Regions from separate parts of the Priestia sp. LL-8 genome, predicted to be linked through region 2. Evidence: riboswitches for the same ligand, from Rfam matches in the RefSeq annotation. Region 2 holds a riboswitch; each other region holds the start of a gene.
The links. A riboswitch is a leader RNA that binds a small molecule or an ion and turns the genes downstream of it on or off. The one in region 2 is predicted to bind thiamine pyrophosphate.
Positions count from the first base shown of each region.

Region 1: linked by a shared signal. The riboswitch ahead of U9R83_RS04525 (acetylornithine deacetylase) and the one ahead of U9R83_RS02800 (thiamine phosphate synthase) in region 2 are both predicted to bind thiamine pyrophosphate.
Region 3: linked by a shared signal. The riboswitch ahead of tenA (thiaminase II) and the one ahead of U9R83_RS02800 (thiamine phosphate synthase) in region 2 are both predicted to bind thiamine pyrophosphate.

Region 1 is NZ_JAZAQH010000001.1:872,848-877,504, forward strand. It holds gene U9R83_RS04510 (MurR/RpiR family transcriptional regulator) at 1-16, shown strand, start outside; gene U9R83_RS04515 (PTS transporter subunit EIIC) at 106-1,467, shown strand; gene U9R83_RS04520 (MupG family TIM beta-alpha barrel fold protein) at 1,464-2,474, shown strand; TPP riboswitch at 2,694-2,796, shown strand; gene U9R83_RS04525 (acetylornithine deacetylase) at 2,911-4,188, shown strand; gene tenA (thiaminase II) at 4,194-4,657, shown strand, end outside.
Region 2 is NZ_JAZAQH010000001.1:524,729-529,385, reverse strand. It holds gene U9R83_RS02815 (thiazole synthase) at 1-42, opposite strand, end outside; gene thiS (sulfur carrier protein ThiS) at 48-251, opposite strand; gene thiO (glycine oxidase ThiO) at 248-1,375, opposite strand; gene U9R83_RS02800 (thiamine phosphate synthase) at 1,359-1,982, opposite strand; TPP riboswitch at 2,105-2,206, opposite strand; gene U9R83_RS02795 (hypothetical protein) at 2,365-2,580, opposite strand; gene crcB (fluoride efflux transporter CrcB) at 2,638-3,027, opposite strand; gene U9R83_RS02785 (fluoride efflux transporter FluC) at 3,028-3,444, opposite strand; gene U9R83_RS02780 (amino acid ABC transporter substrate-binding protein) at 3,768-4,589, shown strand; gene U9R83_RS02775 (amino acid ABC transporter permease) at 4,573-4,657, shown strand, end outside.
Region 3 is NZ_JAZAQH010000001.1:2,074,302-2,078,958, reverse strand. It holds gene U9R83_RS10525 (TspO/MBR family protein) at 101-847, opposite strand; TPP riboswitch at 1,077-1,175, shown strand; gene tenA (thiaminase II) at 1,271-1,960, shown strand; gene U9R83_RS10515 (aldehyde dehydrogenase) at 1,989-3,389, opposite strand; gene U9R83_RS10510 (ArsR/SmtB family transcription factor) at 3,403-3,705, opposite strand; gene U9R83_RS10505 (SDR family NAD(P)-dependent oxidoreductase) at 3,718-4,497, opposite strand.

The DNA of each region.
Region 1 (4,657 bases), 350 kb from region 2:
GAAAGATAAAAAATAAAAAAAGAAAGCGATTGCAAAAAGGGGATTTTGTGGTCTGTTTCCTCAGTGGCGTATCCATCTAAGAGGAAAATACAAAGGGGGATTAACATGTCTTTAGATAATCATCAATTAGCAAAGGCTGTTTTGGAGATGCTTGGGGGAGCATCCAATATTGAAGCGTATACGCATTGTATGACGCGGCTGCGCGTGACTGTAAAAGATGATTCAATCGTTAAAAAAGCAGATATACGAAAACTTGAAGGCGTGCTCGGGTTAGTGGAAGAAGAAACGCTGCAAATCATTATTGGTCCCGGCAAAGTGAACAAAGTAACAGAGGAGTTTGGAAAGTTAATTGATGAATCCGGCGGTATTAACTTAGAAAATCGTGCAGCACAGCGGAAATCGGAGCTAAAAGAAAAAAATGCAACTCCGTTTAAGCTCTTGCTTCGCCGAATTGCAAGTATTTTTATTCCGTTGATACCTGCTCTTGTAGCATCTGGACTTATTACTGGAGTGACAAAAGCAGCTGTGCAAGCGAAGTGGCTTCCGGCGGATTCACAGATTGCTATTCTTTTAACCGTTATCGGAAGCGGTTTATTTGCTTATCTTGGTATTTTAGTAGGTATTAATGCCGCAAAAGAGTTTGGAGGTTCGCCAGCTCTAGGAGGCTTAGCCGGTATTTTAGTCATTAATCCTGCCGTAGCTGATATTAAACTTTTTGGGGAAGCACTTCTGCCGGGGCGGGGTGGCTTAATAGGCGTATTGCTTGCAGCAATCTTTATGGCCGTGTTAGAAAAACGAGTACGTAAATTTGTCCCTCAGTCACTGGATATTATTATTACACCAACCGTTACGGTGTTAATTACAGGAATTATTACGTATGTGGTATTCATGCCAATCGGCGGCTTGATTTCAGACGGAATCACAAAAGGTCTTTTAGGAGTTTTAGAGGTTGGAGGAGTTGTAGCAGGCTTTGTTTTAGGGGCAACGTTCTTGCCGCTCGTCATTACGGGACTGCATCAAGGCCTTACTCCTGTTCATTTAGAGCTTATCAATTCAATTGGAGATGATCCGCTTCTTCCTATACTAGCAATGGGCGGAGCCGGTCAGGTCGGTGCAGCTTTTGCTATTTATATCAAAACAAAGAAAAAACGTTTAAAGCGAGCAATTGGAGGCGCACTTCCTTCAGGACTGCTCGGAATCGGAGAGCCGCTTATTTTTGGAGTCACACTTCCTTTAGGGCGTCCATTCTTAACCGCTTGTCTTGGAGCTGGAATCGGCGGAGCGTTTCAGGCGCACTTCCATATTGCAACTGTAGCAGTGGGAGTATCAGGTTTACCGCTTACGTTTTTAGTTCATGCGCATCAAATTCTTCTTTATTTACTTGGATTAGTTATTGCTTACGCAGCAGGCTTTATTTGTACCTATTTCTTTGGATTTAACGATGAAATGGCGAGGGAGTTTGAATGATTGGCATTTCGTTTTATTTGAACGATAGAGATGCCAAACAAAGATTAGTAGAAGCGAGTGAATGCGGCGTTACACGCGCATTCACTTCACTTCACATTCCAGAGGAAAAAGGAGATTTGGCTGAACGGGCAAAAGAATTGCTTCATGTGGCTAGAGAGTGTGGAATAAGCGTGTATGCAGATGTATCCAAGGATACACCAGTTCATTTAGGTATCGAAAGCCTTATGACTCTATCTTCACTTGGCGTATCAGGTATTAGACTAGACGATGGCTTTAGCGTAGAAGAAACGATTTTACTTGCGAATGAGTTTTATATTGCCCTTAATGCAAGTACATTGTCAAAACAAGAAATAGAAGCGCTGTTATCTGCAGGCCTTCATCATCATCAGCTGCTTGCTTGGCATAATTTTTATCCGCGGCCTGAAACAGGGCTTGAAGAAACGTTTTTTCAACAGCAGACAGATTTATTCAATGAACTTTGTATTCCAGTGTGTGCTTATACTCCTGGAGAAGGCGAAAAGAGAGGTCCTATTTATCAAGGTCTTCCTACTAGAGAGAAGGACCGTAATAGATGTCCTTTTATCTCTGCAGTAGATTTATACGGATGCGGAGTAACGGAGGTTTATATTGGAGATCCATACGCCAGTTCAAGTTTATTAAAACGTTTAGTTCAATATCAAGAAAACCGCATTATTCCGCTACGCATTCGTTCACCTCATATACAGGGAACGTACAGCGTGCGTCCGGATATATCAAGAGACGTTCTGCGTTTGGTGGATACACGATCTGTAGAACCAGTGCCGCCATATCATACAGTCGAGCGCGGAATTGGAGCAATTACAATGGACAATGATGGCTACGGACGTTACAGAGGAGAGGTTCAAATAGCTAAAAGGAATTTGCCTGCAAATGCTAATGTTAACGTGATTGGGCATGTGATAGAAGAAGATCATGAACTGCTTTCGTTAGTGAGATCGGGTCAAAAACTTGAGCTTATTACTGTCTAAATGGAAAAAACGTGTATTTTTAAAGAAGCTGATAGCTAACTAGTAATCTTACAAAAACAAAGAGCACACACTGCTTGAAAAAGGTGTGTGCTTTTTATTTTACTAAAAAGGAAACTATTTTCATTACCCTATCATGAACCTTTCTATTGAATAAAACGCTTTACTATGATAAAACTATTACAGGTAAACATATGATAATAGATTAATTTCATAGAGATACAACACCACTAGGGGTGCTTTCGAAGCTGAGAGAGACGAGAAGTCTTAACCCTTATAACCTGAACTAGGTAATACTAGCGTAGGAAAGAGGTATTGTAATGGATGTTTTGTATGGGATTTCCTTACGAACTCGTTATAATAATTTTGTGTACATAAACAAAAACACTTCTTTCCTGCGAAAGAAGTGTTTTTTTATGCGTAAAGGAAGGTGTCATACATGGAAGAAACAATTGATTTGCTTGTCAAACAGGTAGAGGAGCGCAAAGGAGAGTTAATCCAGTTATTAACAACGCTTGTTTCGTATAAAACGCCAGCGCCTCCTGCACGAAATTCTCATGAAGCGCAGCTGTACGTAGCGAATTTTCTTAAAAACTGCGGTTTCTCCATTGATATGTGGGACTTATATTCTAACGACCCCATCGTAGTGGGTACGTTAAAAGGACAAAAATCAGCTGACTATCAAAGCCTGATTATTAACGGTCATATGGATGTTGCTGAGGTACAAGAAAATGAAAAATGGGAAACAGATCCGTTTGAAGCTGTCGTGAAAGACAATAAAATCATCGGACGCGGAGTTGCTGATATGAAAGGCGGCTTGGCAGGAGCGTTGTTTGCAGTTCAGCTTTTAACGGAAGCAGGAATCAAGCTGCCGGGAGACTTGATTTTTGAATCCGTTGTAGGAGAAGAAGTAGGAGAGGCAGGTACGCTGCAATGCTGTCAGAAAGGGTATACAGCTGACTTTGCGCTTGTAGCGGATACAAGTGATTTGCATATTCAAGGTCAAGGCGGAGTCATCACGGGATGGATTACGATAAAAAGCAGTAAAACCTATCATGACGGTACACGCCGAAGTATGATTCATGCTGGAGGAGGGCTTTTAGCCGCAAGCGCTATTGAAAAGATGGCAAAAGTGATCGGAGGGCTGCAAGAATTGGAGCGTCACTGGGCTGTTACAAAGAGCTATCCAGGATTTTTGCCAGGGACAAATACGATTAATCCAGCAGTAATCGAAGGCGGAAGACATGCTGCTTTTATTGCAGATGAATGCAGGCTGTGGATCACCGTTCACTATTATCCCAATGAATCGTACGACCAAGTATCAAAAGAAGTGGAAGAATACATTTTAGCTATTGCAAAAGCGGATCCATGGTTAAAAGATAATCTGCCAACCTTTGAATGGGGAGGCACATCAATGATCGAAGACAGAGGAGAAATCTTTCCGTCATTAGAAATTGATGAAAATCATGGAGGAGTGCAGCTGCTTGCAAATACTCATGAACAAATGGAAGGGAAAAAGCCTCCAATTGATGTGTCAACTAGCGTAACAGACGGGGGATGGCTAGCTGATGCGGGAATTCCGGCGGCTATTTACGGTCCGGGAAATTTAGCAAATGCACATGCTGTGAACGAACAATTAGATATTAATCAGCTTGTTCAATATACAAAAGTGATGGTGCAGTTCATTTATACGTGGCTGCATACGCATAAGGAGTGAACATCATGAAATTTAGTGAACGATTATACGAAAAGCTGCAGCCTATTTGGCGTCAAAATCATAATCATCCCTTCGTACAGGGAATGGGAGACGGAACGCTTGAAAAGGAAAAGTTTCGCTTTTACATGATTCAAGATTACCTTTACCTAATTGATTATGCCAAGTTATTTGCAATTGGAGCCATGAAAGCTACCGATCTTCAAACGATGGGGAAATTTGCAGGCCTTTTAGATTCTACGTTAAATGAAGAAATGAGCCTTCACCGTGAGTATGCCAAGAAATTTGAAATCAGCGAAAAAGAATTAGAAAAAGCGCAGCCATCGCCTACAACGCTTGCATACACACACTATATGCTACACGTTGGTCAAAGCGGAACATTAGCTGAATTAGTGGCGGCTCTTTTGCCTTGTATGTGGAGCTACTGGGAAATAGGAAAAGAACTCAGTGAAAAGCCTGGAGCTAGCAATGA
Region 2 (4,657 bases):
TAATAAACGTGAATTAAATGTATATTGTCCAATTTTTAACATACTCTTCATCCTCCTCCTACAAATGAAACGACTTCTAATGTATCTCCATCTTTTAAACTTGCATCACTATGTTCTTCTTTTTGTAAAATGTTCTTGTTTAGCTCAACAATTACCACTCGTTCATGCAGGTTCTGAGCCTGCAACAAGTGCTCGACCGTTTCAATTTCATCTCCAACAGTAACGGTCTTACCATTAATGATTAGATTCAATGAACTCCCTCCATTACTCTCGTTAGCTGAAATGATGTAAAAAATGAATGATTCGGCTCTTTCCCTACCAAAGCATCAGCCATAATTTTTCCAGTTGCAGCACTTAATAAAATACCGTTTCGGTAGTGGCCAAACGCCATGTGTAGATTCGCTATTTCAGGATGCTCTCCTAAATAAGGCCAGCCATCATTTGTTTGTGGACGAAGACCTGCCCATGCTTTTTCAAATGTGGCTTCTTTAATAGCCGGCAGAAGCACAGCAGCTTTATCCAGCAGAAATTGAATACCTTGTGCAGAAACGGTCTTAGTAAAATCATGCTGCAGCTTAGTTGCCCCGATTACGATTCTTCCACCAGCCTTTGGAACTAAATAAAAACCTTCATCTAAAAAAATCGTTTTAGAAAGCAGCGGCTTATGACTTTGAAGAGCAATACACTCTCCTTTTACAGGAAATACCTGACCTAAATGTTCAGAAGAAATAAAACGTTTAGCCCATGAGCCTGCTGCGATCACTACTTTTTCTCCATAAAAAGAGCCTTTAGACGTCTGTACACCTTTTACTGTTTCATTTTCCGTAATAAGAGAATGAACGTCACAGTATTCAAATACATCTGCTCCGTGATACAAGGCTCCATGAGCAAGAGCATGTGTTAACTTAGCCGGAGCTAGCTGGCCGTCTCCAGGTATTGTAATGGCTCCGTATATGTCTGGAGAGAGCCCCGGTTCTAACAACCGCGCTTCTTTTACGTCGATCCATCTTACATCTTTGTCCCATTGATGATGCTGATCGGCTTTTTTCTTTAATACGTGTGCATCTTCTTCTGTTACAGCGACTTTTAATAAGCCTTTTTGAATAAGCTCTACGTCGATTGCCGTTTTTTCTTTTAGTTCCTTCACCAGTTCAGGAAACATACTTCTGCTCTTAATAGCAAGGTCTAAAAGAGGACCTTCTTCATCAATTTCAGCTTGAGCACCTAAAATACCAGCAGCTGCACTTGAAGCTTCACAACCAATTTGATTGCGCTCAAGAATGGCTACTGACGCTCCTTGTTTTGACAAATGATAAGCGATAGAAGAGCTAATTATGCCTCCTCCGACTAACAGTACATCATAATGCTGCTTCATTTTCTCCACCTCCAGATGTCCATATATGAGAATATTGTTTGATTGCTTTAAGCGGATCTTGCGCAAGCATGACACCAGACATCACAGCTATACCGTGTGCTCCTGTTTGCAGCACCTCTTTGGCATTTACAGGTGTAATTCCACCAATCGCAATAACTGGTATCTTCACAGCGTCTACTACTTCTTTTAACGCTGCTATCCCTCGGCTTTTTAATTCTTTTTTTGAATGAGTTGAATAAATATGTCCGTATAGAATATAGTGAGCTCCATCTTTTTCAGCTTCTAGAGCTTCTTCCACAGAGTGAACTGATTTTCCGACAATAAGAGAAGGAAATGCGTCTCTAACGCACGAAACGTCTAAACTATGATAGGCAAGCTGCACCCCTTTTGCTTTTAAAGCATGCGCTACATCAACTCGGTCATTTACAATCATTTTAGAGCGACAAAATGGCAGGCTTTCTAGTAAACATTGAATCTGCTTTGCCGTTTTCTTTTTTTCTCTAATATGAATGGCACCCGCAAAAGGCACGATAGCCGTTAAAATGTCCCGAACCTCTTCAATTGGCTGCTTATCTGTTGTAATGACATGAAATTTAGGAATATCCATATGATCGAAACCTTTCCATTCAGAATAAAGAGAAATTTCAATCACTTTATCTTGTGTAGAGGGCTTTATTACATACAAAAAAACCACCCTACAACGTAGAGTGGTTAGCATGTATCGTTATGTAAACATGATCGCCACTTCCCTACGCTGGTACAAACCAGATCAGGTTCAAAGGGTCCGAAATACATTCGTCTCAGCTTCAAAAAGCTCCCCTAGTGATTGCTATTTATTGATTTTGTTTTTGCACTTAAAATTATAACACAACTAGATGTAAATACAATATCTCTTTATGCTCTTACGGCTCTCTTCCTTTTATAGATGTATCTTTTAAGCTTCTTTACTAAGAGGCCCGGCGCACCGCACCATTCTGCTTTTTATATGGTTAGTAATCGGTATAGTCGTCAAATTCTTCTTTGTCTTTTTCCTTTTTCCGATCCCATATAAACAGCAGGAGTAACATAATAAAAGTTAGAATATAAAAACCGTAAAAAATAAATGCCGCCACAACATTTATAAATAAAAATAAAAAACCGATGATCTGACCTGCAACAGCCACAATCAACAAAATGTATTTCCAAACTTCTGCTTTTCTATCCATTCTCTACTTCTCCGTCTTTTTGTTTTTCCCTACTAGAAACTACTAGAAACGTTCTCTTTATTTAAATAAAAACGTTCCTGCCAGTAAACCGACTGTAAATAAACCAATTGTTCCAAATGCTGAAATCCCCACGTACACCAACATTTTCTGATAAGATTTTTCTCGAATTAACTGCACGGTTTCCACACTAAACGTTGAAAAAGTGGTAAAAGCCCCGAAAAAACCAATGCCGATCATTAGAAATATTGAATCATTATAAGCATGACTCGGAACCTTTCCATAATAACTACCGTAAAAAAGACCAAGTCCAAACGCACCAAGCAAGTTAACAAACAGCATTGATACTGGAAAAGGAGGATTTGAAGCTGTTTTTGTAACCTTTAATCCCAAAAGATAACGGCATATGCCTCCAGCTGCCCCCCCAAGTGCCAAGCTCACTATGCTCATTTACTTCACCTCATGTACTTTTACTAAATTTTTTCCTGCCGCTTCACCGCATAGATAGCCTGCTAAAGCAAAAAGGATTCCACCTACTAAAGAGACAATGAAATAAATGGCTCCACCCCATAAATAATGCTGAGTGAGAGAAACGAAGTCTCCTGCAAACGTTGAATACGTGGTAAAACCGCCGCATAAGCCCACGCCTAGTCCAAGCTTGATCCATTCCTTTGGCTGTTTCCATGCAAAAAATCCCGTTAATAGTCCTAATATGAAGCTACCTAATAGGTTTTCAATTACTGTTCCTATTGGATACCCCGTATATAATAAGGAAAGATTTAGAAAATAACGTGCATATGTACCAGCGATAGCACCAAAGGCAATTGAGATTAAGTTTATGGCTTTCATCATATCGCTCCGTTTCATAAATTCTTCTTTAAGTGTACCATAAGGAATTTATTTCTACCTTAACATTTAACTATATGTTTATTGCACCAAAAGTCATGAAAAAATGAAAGAGAAAATCGTCGCATGAAACTTCCTTTTTACTCCTCAAACATCCCTTAAAAATCCATTTAATCCAAATTATAAAATCTTTCTGTATCCTTATGACAAACCGTGTATAGAAGGTATATTTCCCTTATTTTAAGTCACATTAATCGTATAAGTTTTTTTTGTTGACTTTTGCTGTGTTCTTGTTTAGTATCACAGAGTATCATTTCCTATCAGAATACTAGGGGGTTTAGAAAATGAAGAAATTTGCTGCACTTTTGTCGCTACTATTAGCTTTCACAGTTGTGCTTGCCGCATGCGGTTCTAGCTCAAAAAATGAAGCAAACAATGGAGACAATAAATCTTCACAAGAAGATTTATACAATAAAGTGAAAAAAGATGGCGTATTAACAATTGGAACTGAAGGTACATACCCTCCGTTCACTTTTCATGACGACAAACAAAAGCTAACTGGGTTTGATGTAGAATTGGCTCAAGAAGTAGCTAAACGTCTTGGCGTAAAAGCTGAGTTCAAAGAAACACAGTGGGATGGCATGTTTGCTGGATTAGATGCTAAACGATTTGACATGATTGCTAATGAAGTTGGTATTCGTGAAGATCGTCAAAAGAAATACGATTTCTCTGATCCATACATCCAGTCAGGGGCTGTATTAATTGTTCGTAAAGACGAAAAAGATATCAAATCATTTAAAGATTTAAAAGGAAAAAAATCAGCGCAGTCATTAACAAGTAACTATAAAGACATGGCTCAATCTTATGGTGCAAACATTACGAGTGCTGAAGGTTTTGCTCAAGCAGTAGAACTAATGAGCGCAAACCGTGTTGATGCTACAATCAACGATAAATTATCGTTCCTTGACTATAAGAAAAAGCACCCTAACGCACCTATCAAAATCGCGGATGAAAAATCCGATGGTGCTGCAAGCGGCTTTATGTTTAGAAAAGACAGCGGTAAGTTAGTGGATGAAGTAAACAAAGCATTGAAAGATATGAAAAAAGACGGAACATACGCAAAAATTTCTAAGAAATGGTTTGGCGAAGATGTTTCTCCTAAATAATATTTTCCCTGATGGAGAGCGATTGAATCAATTGATTTCAATCGCTCAATCATCTCTCTTACCAATGC
Region 3 (4,657 bases), 1.5 Mb from region 2:
CTTTTGGTATTTTAATTAGCTTAATTGCTTTTACAGCTGCTTTTTTACAATCAAAAGAGCATCATAAAAAGCTCTAGCTTATATAGGCTAGAGCTTCTTTTTACAAACGTCTATAGCGCTTAATCAATCCTACAATAATAGCAATTGCTAATAAAACAACTGAAATAATGACCGTGATTACAATGGACTGATTTCCACTTTGTTTTACCGCAATGGCAATATAAGCCCAAACAAAAACAAGCGGATAAACAGCGTCTCGGTTTTTTAATGTGAATGTAATGCCAAGCACGGCCCCTACTAGCAGCATAATAATCGTCCAGGCTAACTCGTTTAAGCCAAGCAAATGTTCTATTCCATTCGCTTGAAATACGACAAACACATTAACAATAGTCGCAACGGAAATCCAGCCAAGATAAAGGGAAATCGGCAGACGCATGAACCATGTTGTCATCCGAGAATGCTGAATGATGGAATACACAACCATTAATGTACCCAAAATAAAGAACATAACTAAAAGTGATAACTTATAGTAATCGTTTTGGAAAATAAAAATCCATGCACTGTTCAACAAACAGTTTAGGAAAAACCAAATGCCTATACGTGCGTATATCTCCTTTTGATCTTCTCTTGCAAAAAATTGACGTATAACCCAAATGGTTAATAATAAATAAATAACGCCCCAGATAGCAAAGGCATAACCGGCTGGTGTAAACAACGTAGGAACTTGTGCAGAAGCCTCTGCCGTTGTTTTTCCTCCTATTGGAATAGCATTTGCTAAATAATTCACAAGTAGTGTAATAGCCAAACCTACTACATTTAATACGGCATACAAACGAAATTTTGCCATTTTATTCTCTCCTTTCTTCTATTTATAGGGGGAAATGTTTTGGAGACCAAAACGGCTCTTCCCTTCATTAATACCTCTTCTCCCCTAAAAATATGCATTTTTACACAAAAATGATTAAAAACAGCTTAAAGAAGCTGCCTCTTTAAGGGATAAAAAACAGTTTGCTTCCAAGTTTTAATATCACTTTTCATTTTTCAGAATATATGGTAAGTTAAACATAGATTAACAGGAAGTCCACTAGGGGTGCCCATCGGCTGAGACAAGTTTTCTTGATCCCTTTGAACCTGATCTGGCTCATACCAGCGTAGGAAAGTGGCAATGTTCAGTTTCTTACTGTCCTTTGCCACTCCGCTTATAAACGGAGTGTTTTTTATTTCCTTTATGTGCTTGTTTGTGACTTCCTCATATTAAAGGAGGATTTTGATGTCATTTTCATCTCAATTAAGACAAGAAGCAAACTATATTTACGAAGCAATTTTTAACCATCCTTTTATTAAAGGAATTGCTGAAGGAAACGTGCCAAAAGAAGCGCTTATTCACTACGTTTCTCAAGACTATGAATACTTAACAGCATTTGTCCGCATTTACGGCGCTGCTTTAACAAAATGCCGCACGCGCACCGAAATGGAAGCCTTTAATGCCGGCATTTCTACGGTGTTACATAGTGAAGTTCACCCTCACAATAATTTTTGTGAAGTAGCAGGCGTACGCTATGAAGACCTTCACACTGAGACGCTTTCACCGACGGCTAGTCACTACATCAATCATATGATGAGCGTTGCGCATACAGGCAGCTTAGCGGAAATCATTGCCGTGCTCCTTCCATGTCCGTGGACGTACGTTGAAATTGGCCAGCGCATTACAGAGCAAGTAAATCCATCTCCTTCTCATCCTTTTTATGAATGGATTCAGTTTTATAATAATGAAGAAATGAATGGCACAACACAATGGTTTTGTAACAAGCTTGATGAACTTGCAGAGCAAGCCACTGAAGAAGAACGTAACCGTATGAAAGATCACTTTATCAAAAGCTGTGAACTCGAGTATTTATTTTGGGAAATGGCATATACCCAAGAAAAATGGCCGCTTTCTCAGCTTTCACTTTCAAAATAACAAAAAAGCCTCCTATCAGGAGGCTCTTTTATTTCAATAATTTTTTGATCATTTTCAAGCTTTGTTTTTCCGAAGGATAGCGGAATGACAAATCAAACTTGGTTGTTTGAGACAGCATGCTTTTAAAATGAGAAAATGTCCGGAAGCTGTCTTCTCCATGATATTGACCCGTACCGCTCTCTCCTACTCCGCCAAAGGGTAAATACGGCGTAGCGATATGCATAAGCGTATCATTTATACAGCCTCCTCCAAATGAAAGACGCTCCGTTATGACGTTTTGCACATCTTCACTTTCTGTAAATAAGTAAAGAGCTAACGGCTTAGCTTTTTCTTGGACTTTGTGAACGACTTCGTCTAGCGTTTCGTATTCAATTAAAGGAAGAATTGGTCCAAAGATTTCTTCTTGCATAACGTCCGAATTCCAGCTCACTTCACTTAACACCGTAGGCTCTATTGTTAACCTGTCCTTCTGATATCCGCCTCCAACTATAGCATTTCCGTCTTTTAAAAACTCAACTAGCCGAGTAAAATGGCGCTCACTGACAATACGGCCGTAGCGGTCGCTTTCAAGTGGATTACTACCGTAAAATTGATAAATTGCTTCGCGAAGTTTCTCTACCAGCTGCGCTTTCACTTTTTTATGCACGAGCAAATAATCAGGAGCAACACACGTTTGGCCTGCATTCATTCCTTTGCCAAACATAATCCGTTTCGCTGCAAGATCTAGGTTTGCATCTTCATGTACAATGCACGGACTTTTCCCGCCTAGCTCAAGCGTGACTGGAATAAGCTGCTTCCCTGCTTCTTGCATAATAATTTTCCCTACATTTACACTTCCCGTAAAGAAAATATAATCAAGGGGCTGTTTTAAAAGCAGGCTTGTCGTGTCTACAGCGCCTTCAATCACCGTCACAAATGCTGGATCAAAAGCCTCAGCTAGTAATTCTTGTATAACGCGAGATACGCTAGGCGTTAATTCAGAAGGCTTGATAATCGCCGTGTTTCCAGCGGCAATCGCTCCTACTAAAGGAGACAGCGCTAATTGAAACGGATAGTTCCACGGGGCAATAATTAACGCGACTCCATACGGTTCAGGAACAATTTTCCCTTTAGAGCCCACATGTGTTAAAGCGGTTTTTACTTTTTTAGGCTTCATCCATTTTGCTAAATGCTTAAGCGTAAATCGAATTTCCTCTAGTAAAATTCCAATTTCTGACGTGTACGCCTCTACTTCAGATTTATTCAAGTCTTGTTTTAACGCATCCATAATTCTCTGCTCGTTTTGTTTGACTACGTCTCTGAGCTTATTCAGCGCTTGAATGCGGCTGCTGATGCTCTTTGTCTTTTGCGCATAGAAATATTGCTTTTGTGTGGAGACAATATGCTCAATGACCGTTTCATCTGTGATATAGAATTGCTCGTGTTTCATCTCTTTCATCTCCCTATAAACATTCGGCTTCAACTGTAGCAAGCAAGCTTTTTAATAGCTCAACTGCCTCGTTTAAAGCTAATGAATAATATCTCTGCGTCCCTTTTTGCTCAATTTTTACAAGCTTTTGATCGCGTAGAATTTTTAAATGATGAGAAATTGCCGGTCGTGATAAAGTAGACTCGTTTGCAATCTCATTAACGGTTAAAGGCTCTTTTTCGGCGAGCAGCAAAATAATGTCTTGTCTTGCTGAATCACTTAGGGCCTGAAAGACAGGAATGCTGGCACGAAATAACTCGACTGCTTTTTCACTCATACATAATCTCCTTTATTTAATTTCTTGTGTTCTGCGCACAACGGAGGAAAGCCATTTTCTTGGCACGAAGCGCGGGATGAACGTGGCAAGGCGAAACTGTACTCCTGGTACAATAACCGTCTGCCCTTTCATAAATTTTTTATAGCCCACTTTAACAACTGTTTCTACATCCATTGCACCGCTTTGAAAAAGCTTGGAGTTGCTTAGCTGGGCTCGGTCGCTAAAACCAGTTTTAGTTGGACCTGGGCATAGAGCACTTACCGTTACATTGGTACCTTTTAATTCATTTTCAAGGGCCTCTGTGAAAGATAACACGTACGCTTTTGTTGCGTAATATACCGTCATAAGCGGACCCGGCATAAATGCAGCAACAGATGCAATGTTTAAAATTTTTCCGCGGTTTCTTTTGACCATATCGGGTAAAAATAATTTTGTTAAATGAGTTAATGCTCGAATATTTAAATCAATCATGTTTAACTCTTCATCTAAAGCTGTTTCAATAAATTTGCCGTATAGTCCAAAACCAGCATTGTTCACTAAATAATCAACGTGCATTTTTTTATTTTTAAGTTCTTCATATAATGACTGTATCTCTTCTTCTCTTGATAAATCCTTAACAACCGTTACCACTTCAATATTATAAGTAGATTTTAAATTCTCTCCAAGCGCTGTTAGTTTATCAGCGCTTCTGGCAACTAAAATTACAGGATGTCCATCCTTTGCGAATTGATAAGCTAACTCTTTACCTATTCCTCCGGACGCACCGGTGATGAGCGCATAATGCTGTGACATAATATTCACTCCTTATGTTTATATGTTCAAGAACTTAAACATTTAAACTTATCTTATAGGATTCATTTTTTCCCGTCAACTGTTTTCTATACTCTCTTGATCTTCTCTATTTTTAATTTTTTCCATTAGCGGATTTCTGTACATTTTTTTACAAAATATG